2 regions of the Beduinella massiliensis genome follow, and region 2 is predicted to be linked to the other one. Evidence: riboswitches for the same ligand, from Rfam matches in the RefSeq annotation. Region 2 holds a riboswitch; the other holds the start of a gene.
The links. A riboswitch is a leader RNA that binds a small molecule or an ion and turns the genes downstream of it on or off. The one in region 2 is predicted to bind ZMP and ZTP.
Positions count from the first base shown of each region.

Region 1 (5,794 bases), 110 kb from region 2:
GTGGCAGCAGGCGCAGCGCAGCGGGCAGCCCTGCAGGAAGAGCACGAAGCGGATGCCGGGTCCGTCCAGCGTGCTGAAGGATTGGATAGAGTGCATGCGTCCGAGCATGGGCATATCGCCTCTCTTTCTGTGGATGCCGCGGCGCGGTTACATCGCCTCGTGGAACGTGCGCCTTATGACCTCGCGCTGCTGCTCGCGCGAGAGCTTCACGAAGTTGACCGCGTAGCCGGACACGCGGATCGTCAGGTTCGGGTAGTTTTCCGGGTGATCGTAGGCGTCCTGCAAGAGCTCGCGGTTCATGACGTTCACGTTGATGTGATGCGCGCCGCGGCCGAAGTAGCCGTCCAGCAGCGTGCAAAGGTTCCGCTGGCGCTCCGGCAGGGTCCTGCCCAGGGAATCGGGCACGATGGAGAAGGTGTTGGAGATGCCGTCGCGGCAGTCCGCGTAGGGCAGCTTGGCCACGGAATTGAGCGAGGCGAGGGCTCCGCAGGCCTCGCGCCCGTGCATCGGGTTCGCGCCCGGCGCGTAGGGCTCGCCCTTTTGGCGGCCGTCGGGTGTGGCGGCTGTCTTCTTGCCGTAGACCACGTTGGAGGTGATGGTCAGCACCGAGAGCGTGTGCGTCGCGCCCCGGTAGGCGGGGGTCTTACGGAGCTCCTCGATCATCTCGCGCACCATCTGAACGGCGATCTGGTCCACGCGGTCGTCGTCGTTGCCGAACTTGGGGAAGTCGCCCTCGCGCGTAAAGTCCACGATGTAGCCGTTTTCGTCGCGCACCGGGCGCACCTTGGCGTAGCGAATTGCGGAGAGCGAATCCGCGAGCACCGAAAGGCCCGCGACGCCGAACGCCATGAAGCGCTCCACGTCCGTGTCGTGCAGGGCCATCTGCGTCTTTTCATAGGCATACTTGTCGTGCATGTAGTGGATGACGTTCATCGTGTTCACGTAGAGCTCGCACAGCCAGGCGCGATAGGCGGCAAACCGCTCGCAGACCTCGTCGTAGTCGAGCACGTCGCCCGAAAGCACCTGCGAGCGCGGGCCGATGTCGAGTCCGGAAAGCGTGTCGTGGCCGCCGTTGAGCGCGAGCAGCAGCAGCTTGGGCAGGTTGCAGCGCGCGCCGAAGAACTGCATCTGGCGGCCCAGCTTCATCGCGGATACGCAGCAGGCGATGCCGTAGTCGTCGCCGTAGATCGGGCGCATCAGATCGTCGTTTTCGTACTGGATGGAGCTCGTCTCGCACGAGACCTTCGCGCAGAAGCGTTTAAAGGCCTCCGGCAGCGCCTTGGCGTAGAGCACGGTGAGGTTGGGCTCCGGCGCCGCGCCCAGCGTATACAGGGTGTTCAACATGCGGAAGGCGTTCTTCGTCACCAGCGTGCGGCCGTCCTCGCCCATGCCGCCGACGCTCTCCGTGATCCACATCGGATCGCCGCCGAACAGCTCGTTGTATTCCGGCGTGCGCAGGTGACGCGCCATGCGCAGCTTCATCACGAAGTCGTCCATCAGCTCCTGCGCGCCCTCTTCCGTGAGCAGCCCGCGGGCGATGTCGCGCTCGATGTAAATGTCCAGGAAGGTGGAGACGCGCCCGAGCGACATGGCCGCGCCGTTCTGCTCCTTGATGGAGGCGAGGTAGCCGAAGTACGTCCACTGGATAGCTTCGCGCGCGTTCCCGGCGGGCGCGGAGATGTTGTAGCCGTACAGCGAAGCCATCTCCTTCGTCTTTTGCAGGAAGGCGATCTGCTGGAAGAGCTCTTCGCTCTGGCGGATGCTGTCTACATCCATCAGGCTTTTGCCGATGGCCTGCTTGTCGCGCTGCTTTTCCTCGATCAGCCGGTCGATGCCGTACAGCGCCACGCGGCGGTAATCGCCGATGATGCGGCCGCGGCCGTAGGCGTCCGGCAGCCCCGTGATGACGCCGATTTTGCGGGCGCGGCGCATGTCGTCGGTATAGACGCGAAACACGCCGTCGTTGTGCGTGGTGCGGTACATGAATTCGTCCTTCAGCTTTTGAGACATCTCGCAGCCGTAGGCGCGGCAGGCGCCCTCTGCCATGCGCATGCCGCCGAAGGGATTGACGCCGCGCCGCAGCGGCGCCTCGGTCTGAAGGCCCACGATGAGCTCTTCCTCTTTGTCCAGATACCCCGGCGCGTAGTTGAGCAGGCTGGTCGCCACGTCCGTATTGATTGAAAGCACGCCGCCGCGCGCCTGCTCCTCTTTTTGCAGCGCCTGCAGCTTGCCCATCAGGCGCTTCGTGCGCGCGGTCGGGCCCATGAGGAAGGACTCGTCGCCCGAATAGGGCGTGTAATTCCTTTGAATGAAGTCGCGCACGTCGATGCGCTCCTGCCAGATGCCGGGGACAAAACCTTCGTAAGACGAATGATTCATACGCTCACCTCGTGAAGTGCTCCCGGAATTGCAACAAAAAAGGCAATCCCGGTGCGGGATTGCCCAGACGGTCGGCATACATCCTTCATGCTCCCCCGCGGTTGCCCGCGTGAATCCGTCAGTCACATGAAGTGAAATCAGTATAGCAGAGGGGCGCATCGTTGTCAACGGCGATTCCGGTGAAATTTCGCGGCTGGTTTTAGGCGCATTCAGGCGTCAAACCGGATGCGCAGCGTGAGCAGCGCGGCGGCTACGAGAAGCGCAGCGACGGCGGCGACGTCCAGCCAGGTGGGGAGGCTGAGCAATGCGCTGAGCGCAAGGTACAGCGCGCCCGCGCACGCGGCGCCGCAAAAGAGGCGAAGGTGCGCGCCGGCATAGGCGCGCCGCCTTTCGCGCCCGGCATCCCGCGCCGCCTCGAAGCTGGGGCCGCCGTTGATCCAGTAGACGTATTCGCCGCGCCAGATGAGATAAAAGAGCAGCGTAAGCAAGAGCAGCGTTAAAAGCAGGCTTACGCGGGTGATCGCCGCGCCGTCTAGGTGCAGCAGGGCATGCGCGAGCAACGGCACGCCGATGGAGAGGCAGAAAAACACCGCAAGCCAAAGCACGAACGGCTTATACGTCTTTCGGTAGGGATGGGATTGGAAATCCGGCATGCGCTTTTCCTCCTGAATTTTTTGCGTTACAGCGCCGTCCCACGGCTCGGCGCGAACAGCCGCTCCATCGCCGCGCCCTCGAGCGTCAAAAGCTGAATCTTCCTGTCGATGCCGCCGGCGTATCCGGTCAGGCTGCTGTTTGCGCCGACCACACGGTGGCAGGGGATGAGGATGCTGATGGGGTTGTGACCGACTGCGCCGCCCACGGCCTGCGCGCAGACGCTTTTGCCGGCGGCGGTCGAGAGCTCCCTGGCGATGGCACCGTAGGTGGTCACCTGACCATAGGGGATCTTTAAGAGGATGTCCCACACCGACCGGCGAAACGGGCTTCCCTCCGGCGCAAGCGGCAGCGTCATTTCCGGCGCTTCGCCGAGAAAGTAGCGGGTGAGCCACGCGGCGGCCTGCTGAAAGACCGGCAGCGAAACACAGGGTACCGGATCGGGCAGCTTTTCTCTGAAGTATTTTTGCCCCTGAATCCAAAGGCCCGTGATGCTTTGGCCGTCGCTGGCGAGGGTGAGCAGACCGACCGGCGAGGGATATTCCATCGTAAAACAGCTCGACATTCTTCCACGCTCCTCTGCGCCGCCGCGCGTCATTCGTGTTCCTTGCCCGTCATCTCGCGCACCTCCAGGCGAAGGAGCGCGGTGGCTTCGAGGGCCTTTTCCTCAAACGTCCAGCCGTCCCTGCCCGTCATGTGCTCCATGATGGCCTCAAGCGCCGCGCGCTTCGCCTGCGCATCCTCAAGGATGCGAACCGTGCCGTCGCCCATCACGCTTTGAAACCGGAAGGCGTGGGTGCAGGCTGTCTCGCCCGCATGCAGCAGGTGGTTTGTGTCCAGCTCGAAGCTGGCTTCGCCGCCGTTTTGAATCAGGCCGATCTTGCGTCCCTCTCGCGCGCTGTGAAAGTAAAAGACGCCTTTTCCGTTTTCGCGGCGGTAGCCGAAGTTCATCGGCACGATGTATGCCCGGCCCGCGTCCACAAGCCCCAGCCGGCAGCAATCGCAGCGGCGGATGATTTCGTCAATGCGCGCGGCGTCGGTAATCTCCCTGTCTTTTCTGCGCATCTTTGCCATTCCTTTCTTTTCTCCGACGGGCTTTAACGGATGGGAGCGCTTAAGCGCAGCCCCTGCCGCCACGCGGGCGCGGGGCCATCGTCGCCCCAATATTCGTCCAGCCGGACGATTTTGCCTTCCGCGAGCTCGAAGAAGGAAACCACGTGGAAGGAAGGGCCGCCGCCGCGTATCCAGACGCGGGCGACGGAAAGGACGCGGCCCTCCCCGAGGGATTCGGCGCGCTCCACCTCACCCGCCCAGCTGCCGGGGTATTCGCAGTTGGCGCGAAGGAAGCCATCCAGCGTGAAGCGTTCGTTCGTGTTGTGCCAAAGGATTTGGGCGTCCGGATGAAAAAAATTCCGTATCGCCTCTGCGTCCTGCGCGGCGATGGACGCAAAGTAGGGATGCAGCCATCGCTGGCTGTTCATGGATTTCCCTCCTTTTCGTCCTTTTCCGTGCCCAGTTCCCGCCGGACGACGGCCTCAAAATCCGGCAGGTCGCTCAGCGTGTAGCGGAAGGAGAGCCCCTCCAGCTTTTTTGCGAGCGCGCGCAGCTCGGATTCGGAGCAGTCCCGGCAGCACTTTGAAAAAATCGCGCCGCAGCTGAAGTAACCATGGCGGTTTGAAAAGGCGCACGCCGTCTCCTTGCACGAGGCGGGGAAGGACATGACAAAGTCGTATGCACATCCGCGCGCCCATGACAGAAAGGTCGCCTGGTATTCGTATTTTTTGCTCTGCGATTTCTTGCCGACCTCGTTTTGAAACTGCACGAGATGCAGCATCTCGTGTGCCGCGATGCTGCGAAGCTGAAAGGGCGTATACGCTGTGAGCGCTCTTTCGGGTACGATGATGTGAAGAACCGGGTCGTATTCCGCGAAGAAGCCCTTCTTGCGAAGCGCCAGGTAGACCTTGCCGTAAAGCTCCGGATAGCTCGCGAAGAGGGGCTCGATGTACTGCTTTGCGTAAATTTGCAGGAACTCCCTGCGCTCCGGCTTCGCCCGCTCGCACAGATAGCCCCAGCCCGCATCCGTCATGCGCATAGTGAGACCTTCTTTCTCCGAATTCACCGCCCTGTTTTCATCCATTATACACGCCGGACCGCGCCGCGTCCACCCGTTTGATAGGGCGGCCGGCCAAAATAGGAAGACGGCCCCGATGTCAGGGCCGTCTACTGGCCATCGACAAAGTCGATGGCCTCGTGCAAAATGAATAAACATTTTGCACGAATGTCACGGGAGAAGTTTTCCTCCGCAAATGCTGCGCATTTGACTACGGAAAACACCCCGCCCGACCGGCAAAGCCGGTCGATACGATTCCCCATGAAGGGGAAACTTCCCCTTCATGCATCCCCTTTTACAAGGCGATACTTTGTCAACGGTCTGAGACGGCCCCGATGTCAGGGCCGTCTCGCTTATTGATCCGGATACTGCCTGCTTACGAAGTCGCGGAATTCCTTTTCGGAATGGATGTTGCACGCGTGCTGCTGCACAGCGCCCTGCACGTAGTCGGGCAGGGAACGGAACAGCCTCCTGGCCTCCTTGTCGTCGGCCAGCACGTCGTACAGATCGGTATACTCAGCCATGCTCATCACCTCGGCCTTAGTCTTCGCAGAGGCGGCCGCCGTATGCAGGGAAATCAATCCGTACAGATCACGGCGTGGCAGGCTTTTTCGATGGAAAAAGCTTCAAAATAACGCTCTTCCAGCGGGATCC
Region 1 covers NZ_LT963430.1:3,130,666-3,136,459, reverse strand. The annotation lists gene pflA (pyruvate formate-lyase-activating protein) at 1-108, opposite strand, end outside; gene pflB (formate C-acetyltransferase) at 148-2,379, opposite strand; ZMP/ZTP riboswitch at 2,434-2,515, opposite strand; gene C1725_RS15190 (hypothetical protein) at 2,589-3,032, opposite strand; gene C1725_RS15185 (methylated-DNA--[protein]-cysteine S-methyltransferase) at 3,059-3,595, opposite strand; gene C1725_RS15180 (pyridoxamine 5'-phosphate oxidase family protein) at 3,625-4,095, opposite strand; gene C1725_RS15175 (nuclear transport factor 2 family protein) at 4,128-4,511, opposite strand; gene C1725_RS15170 (hypothetical protein) at 4,508-5,122, opposite strand; gene C1725_RS19450 (hypothetical protein) at 5,494-5,664, opposite strand; gene C1725_RS15160 (hypothetical protein) at 5,718-5,794, opposite strand, start outside.
Region 1: it holds a riboswitch for ZMP and ZTP, as region 2 does, so the genes downstream of both, pflB (formate C-acetyltransferase) here and C1725_RS15685 (IMP cyclohydrolase) in region 2, are expected to answer to the same signal.

Region 2 (5,794 bases):
TTCAAAGGGCGGGTAATCCCAGTCGCCCGGTTCGGGGACGGGCACGACGTCCAGGTGTGCCCAGAAGCCGACGGTTTGATCGCCCTTTTGAAATTCAATCGCGCCGACGTAGTTGTCGTAATTTCGCGTCTCGTATCCATGCCGACGGCCTAAAGAAAGCATGTGATCCAGCACGTCCCGGCAGGGTTGGCCGAAGGGCGCGACGGCGCTTCCGGGCTCCGACACGCTGGGCACGGCGACGAGCTCGATCAGGTCGCGGATGATCTCCTCGCGGTGCGCGTGAAGCCAGGCGTCGACGCGCTCTGACAATGGGGCTTCCATGGTAGATCCCTCCTTTGCGGGGTAAAGGTGTGCGATCAGTCCACATCATAACGCATGGCACAGGCATTTGCATGTGGGAATGGCGCAGAAATCGAGCAAAAACGACCTTTTTGCCGCCGCGGCGCACGCCCCGCGAGGTTTAAGCGATTTATCCCGTTTTTTGCTCGTTTTAGATCGGACAATGCATAGCTTTTGTGTTATGATATAGATCAATCAACCTGGAAAGGATGGGGCTCATGCTTGAAAACAGGCTACGGCGCGTGCGGGAACGGATGGCGATGAACGGGCTGTCTCAGATCATCGTCACGCAGCCGCAGGCGATTTACTACCTGACAGGGGAGTGGGTCGAACCGCACGACCGATTGGACGCGCTCGTGGTCACGCAGGCGGCGTGCAGGATGCTCTGCTACGTGCTGGCGGTGATCAATCCGGAGGGGTGTGATGTGACCGTGTACAGCGACACGGGGCGCACCGCGGCGACGCTTTCGGATCTTTTGGAGGACGCTGATACGGGCGTGGACGGCTACCTCGCCAGCAGGTTTCTGCTTCCGCTGATGGCGGCCCGCCCGGAGCTGCGCTTCACGGTCAGCTCCTGCGTGGAGGAAGCGCGAATGATCAAGGAGCCGGACGAGGTCATGCGCCTGCGGCGGGCGAGCGAGATCACGGATCTCGTGTTCGAGGACGCGTTTGCCCGCCTTCGGGAGGGGATGACGGAGCTGGAGCTCGGCGCCGTCTTTTCCGAGTGCTTTGAAAGGCGGGGCGTGGGGCGCTTTCAGGGAGACCCGATGGTCTGTTTCGGAAAGGGCTCGGCGGAGCCGCACCACGCGCCGGGCGACGCGCGGCTGTGTCCGGGCGACGCGGTGAGCGTGGACACGGGCAAGCGCATCGACGGCTATTACAGCGACATGACGCGGACCGTCTTCTTTAGAAGCTGTTCCGCGCTTCAGCGCGAGGTTTACGAGGTCGTGCTGGAGGCGAACCGGGCGGCCATCGCGGCGGTGCGGCCGGGCGTCCCGATCGCGCAGATCGACCGGGCGGCGCGGGAGGTCATCGAGCGCGCGGGATATGGCGACCGCTATCCGCACCGCACCAGCCACGGCATCGGCATCGACTATCACGAGGAGCCGTTCGACGTGGGCGGACGGAACCTGCCGGTGGCGGAAAACATGTGCTTTTCCATCGAGCCGGGCATCTACCTGCCCGGGGCGTTCGGCGTGCGCATCGAGGATCTGGTCTGCGTCACGAAGGAAGGCTGCGAGCTCTTCAATCACCACCCCAAGGAGCTGCGCATCGTCGGCTGATGCCCCGCTGGCATAAAAAATGCTCCGCCGAAGGGATTCCCCCTTCGGCGGAGCGCTGATGCGCTGCTTTTCAGCTTTTAATGATGGAAGAGCCGGATGCCGGTGAAGGCCATCACCATGCCGTACTTGTCGCAGCACTCGATCACGGCGTCGTCGCGCACGGAGCCGCCCGGCTCCGCGACGTACTGAACGCCGCTCTTGTGCGCGCGCTCGATGTTGTCGGAGAAGGGGAAGAAGGCGTCGGAGCCCAGCGTCACGCCCTGCAGGCGGTCGAGCCACGCGCGCTTTTCCTCGCGGGTGAAGACCGGCGGCTTTTCCTTGAAGAGACGCTGCCAGGCGCCGTCCGCCAGCACGTCCATGTACTCCTCGCCGATGTACACGTCGATGGCGTTGTCGCGGTCCGCGCGGCGGATGCCGTCCACGAACGGCAGGTTCAGCACCTGCGGGGACTGGCGGAGGAACCAGTTGTCGGCCTTCTGCCCGGCCAGGCGCGTGCAGTGCACGCGGGATTGCTGGCCCGCGCCCACGCCGATGGCCTGACCGTCCTTCACGAAGCATACGGAGTTGGACTGCGTGTACTTGAGCGTGATGAGCGCGATCTTCAGGTCACGCCGGGCCGCTTCGGGCAGCTCCGTGTTTTTCGTCACGATGTTGGAAAGCAGCGCGTCGTCGATGGGCAGCTCCTGACGCCCCTGCTCGAACGTGACGCCGAAGACCTCCTTGTGCTCCAGCGGGGCGGGGCGGTACTGCTCGTCGATCTGGATGATGCAGTAGCTGCCGTTTTTCTTCTGGCGGAGGATGGACAGCGCCTCCTCGGAATATCCCGGGGCGATCACGCCGTCGGAGACCTCGCGCTTGATAATGGCGGCGGTGCTCGCGTCGCAGGGGTCGGACAGCGCGATGAAGTCGCCGAAGGAGGACATGCGGTCCGCGCCGCGCGCGCGCGCGTAGGCGCAGGCCAGCGGCGAGAGTTCGCCCATGTCGTCCACCCAGTAAATCTTTCTGAGCGTATCGCTGAGCGGCAGGCCCACCGCCGCGCCCGCGGGCGAGACGTGCTTGAACGAGGTGGCGGCTGGCAGCCCGGTCGCCTGCTTCAGCTCGCGAACGAGCTGCCAGCCGTTGAGCGCGTCCAGAAAGTTGATGTAGCCGGGCCTGCCGCCGAGGATCTCCACCGGCAGGTCGCTGGCGTCCGCGACGTAGATGCGCGAGGGCTTCTGGTTGGGGTTGCAGCCGTATTTCAGGGTGAATTCTTTCACGTGGCGTCTTCCTTTCTACTCATAAAGAAGCGGCGTCCTTCGGCCGCCCCGACGGGGATGTCTTACCGGTTCTTGTTGACGATGCGGCTCTCGTGCGCGCCGGACGCGATGTCGATGAAGCGGACGAAGAGGGAGACCTTGTTGTCCTCGTTAAGGCTCTGCCAGAGGAGCCGCGTAAAGGCGTCGATGTCGTTGGGAATGGCGACCGGCCTGGGCTCGCCCGTGAAGCTGGGCAGCGGATCCCCGTCATGCATATAGGTGTGGATGAAGTGGCCCTGCCCCGGCAGGCAGTCGCTGTAGGCGAAGGTAAAGCGGTTGCACTGCGCCGGGTCGCCGTCCGCGCTCTTGAGGATGGACAGCGCGTAGCTGAACGCGCCGTTTTCCACGTGCAGGATGCCGGAGATGCGCGGCGTGTAGTTGGGCGCGTCCGGCTCGAATGCGCGGGTGCGCAGGGATTGCTCAAACGTGAGCTGCCTGTCCATGCCCTCGTAGATCGTGTCCGTCTGATCCCCGTTGGTGACGATCGTCTTGTTGCCGAGCACGCGCACCGGCGCGTAGATGATGAGGCTGGGATCTTTCATCTTCGAGGGGTCGAACGCCTGCGTGCGGATGCCCTCGCCCTCCTCGACGAAGACGCGGTTGCGGCTGTTCTCGCTTCGGCCCATGATGAAGTAGGCGGTCACGGCCGACTTTCCGTCTTCGGACCGGCCGATGACGATTCCCCTGCCGGGATAGGCGTTTTCCTTCAGTTGCTGTTCGAGCGGCGTTTTCAAGCACCATTCCTCCTCTGATCTTTTGAATTGAAAGCGGCCTGGGCGCGGCGGCGATGAAATACGAAAAAAGCCGCACACGTATCCAAGCGTTTGCCCAGACGGTCGGCTTATCCAAGGTTATACTCCCCGTGGTTCCTTCCACTTCCGTCAGTCGTATAACAGCTTCAACGTAGCATGAATTTGGCAAAATGTCAAGCGGGATCGGGCAAAAAAGCGGGCGGGGCGGCGGAAAAAAGGCCCGGCGCGCAGGGCGTCCGGGCCGTGGGGCCAAGGGGATTACTTCGCGAGGATCGCGTCGATGCGCGCGAGCTCTTCGGGCGTGAACCCGGCGTGGCGCAGCGCCGCCGCGTTTTCCACGATCTGCTCCGGGCGGCTGGCGCCGATCAGCGCGGAGGTGACCACCTCGTCGCGCAGCACCCAGCACAGCGCCATCTGGGCGAGGCTCTGATCGCGCGACAGGGCGATTTCGTTCAGCTTTTCAATCTTCGCGATCTTTTCGGGCGTGATGTCGCTGGCGTGCAGGTAACGCGGGTCGTGCGCGGCGCGGGAGTCCGCCGGGATGCCCTTGAGGTACTTGCTCGTGAGCAGGCCGTTTTGCAGCGGCGCAAAGGCGATGCAGCCGACGCTTTCCCGGCGCAGCACGCCGGTCAGCCCGCCCTCGATCCAGCGGTTGAACATGGAGTAGTTCGGCTGGTGGATGAGGCAGGGCGTGCCGAGGGCCTTCAGCGCCTTCACCGCCTCGGAGGTCTGCTCGGCGTTGTAGTTGGAAAGGCCGACGTAGAGCGCCTTGCCCGAGCGCACGATCTGGTCGAGCGCGCCCATCGTCTCCTCGATCGGCGTGTCGGGGTCGGGCCGGTGGTGGTAAAAGATGTCCACGTAGTCAAGGTGCATGCGCCGCAGGCTCTGATCGAGGCTGGCGATCAGGTATTTGCGGCTGCCGTGGTCGCCGTAGGGGCCCTTCCACATGTCGTAACCGGCCTTGGTCGAGATCACCAGCTCGTCGCGGTGGGGCTTCCAGTCGCGGTCCATGTGGACGCCGAAGTTCCGCTCCGCCTCGCCGTAGGGCGGGCCGTAGTTGTTGGCCAGGTCGAAATGGGTGATGCCGTTGTCAAAGGCGGTGCGCAGCAGGCTCTGCTGCACGCCGAAGGGCGTGATGTTGCCGAAGTTATGCCAGAGCCCAAGCGAAATCGCGGGGAGCATCAGGCCGCTGCGCCCGCAGCGGCGGTAAGGCATCGCGTCGTAGCGCGATTCGGCGGGAACGTATGTCATGAAAGCGCCTCCTTCTGCTGATGTGTTTTATTATACAGGAAGTCCTCTTTTGAAGCCATCGCGTTTTCGACGAACCTTCGCGCAGAAACGCTTATTTTCGCGCGCATGCGCAGGAACGCATAGGGGACAATTCACCAAACGCCGGGCCCCATGATGATTGATTCTGCACGTTTTCTGCGTCTTTTGCGCTTTTAGTGCGCGAAAATGCTTTGTATAATGAGTTCACATAAAGCTTGGCGTCGACGGCAAAGAATGCCAACAAATCGTGTAATTATTTGCATATGGAAAAGGGGTAGATCCATGAAAGCTTCGGGTGTCGCAAGAGCGAGGGGGCCGCTGCAAAGGTCGATGGGGCAGCGCATCTGGCATGCCGTCGTCGAATACCGCTATCTGCACCTGATGGTGCTGCCGGGACTTTGTTTTTTTATCCTCTTCAAGTACGTGCCGATGTACGGCATCCTCATCGCCTTTAAAAACTACAAGGGCGCGGCGGGCGGCTTTGCCGCGATCATGCAGTCCGATTGGGTGGGGCTCAAGAACTTCGAGGTTTTCTTCAAGTCGATCTACTGCAAGCGCGTCTTTAGCAACACGATTTACCTGAGCGTCCTGCGCCTGATCTTCAGCTTCCCCGCGCCGATCCTGCTGGCGCTGATGATCAACGAGATCCGCTCTACCTGGTTTAAGCGCACGGTGCAGACGGTGACCTACATGCCCTACTTTCTCTCGTGGGTCGTGGTGGCCGGGCTGCTCAACACGCTGCTCTCGCCCGACAGCGGCGCGGTAAACGCGCTCATCAAGCTGTGCGGGGGCCAGCCGGTCTACTTCCTGACGAGCAAGCAGTGGTTCCGCCCGATCCTCATCCTGAGCGAAATCT
Region 2 covers NZ_LT963430.1:3,239,275-3,245,068, reverse strand. The annotation lists gene C1725_RS15700 (M20/M25/M40 family metallo-hydrolase) at 1-321, opposite strand, end outside; gene C1725_RS15695 (M24 family metallopeptidase) at 558-1,622, shown strand; gene C1725_RS15690 (phosphoribosylaminoimidazolecarboxamide formyltransferase) at 1,700-2,878, opposite strand; gene C1725_RS15685 (IMP cyclohydrolase) at 2,941-3,651, opposite strand; ZMP/ZTP riboswitch at 3,737-3,816, opposite strand; gene C1725_RS15680 (aldo/keto reductase) at 3,928-4,920, opposite strand; gene C1725_RS15675 (ABC transporter permease subunit) at 5,221-5,794, shown strand, end outside.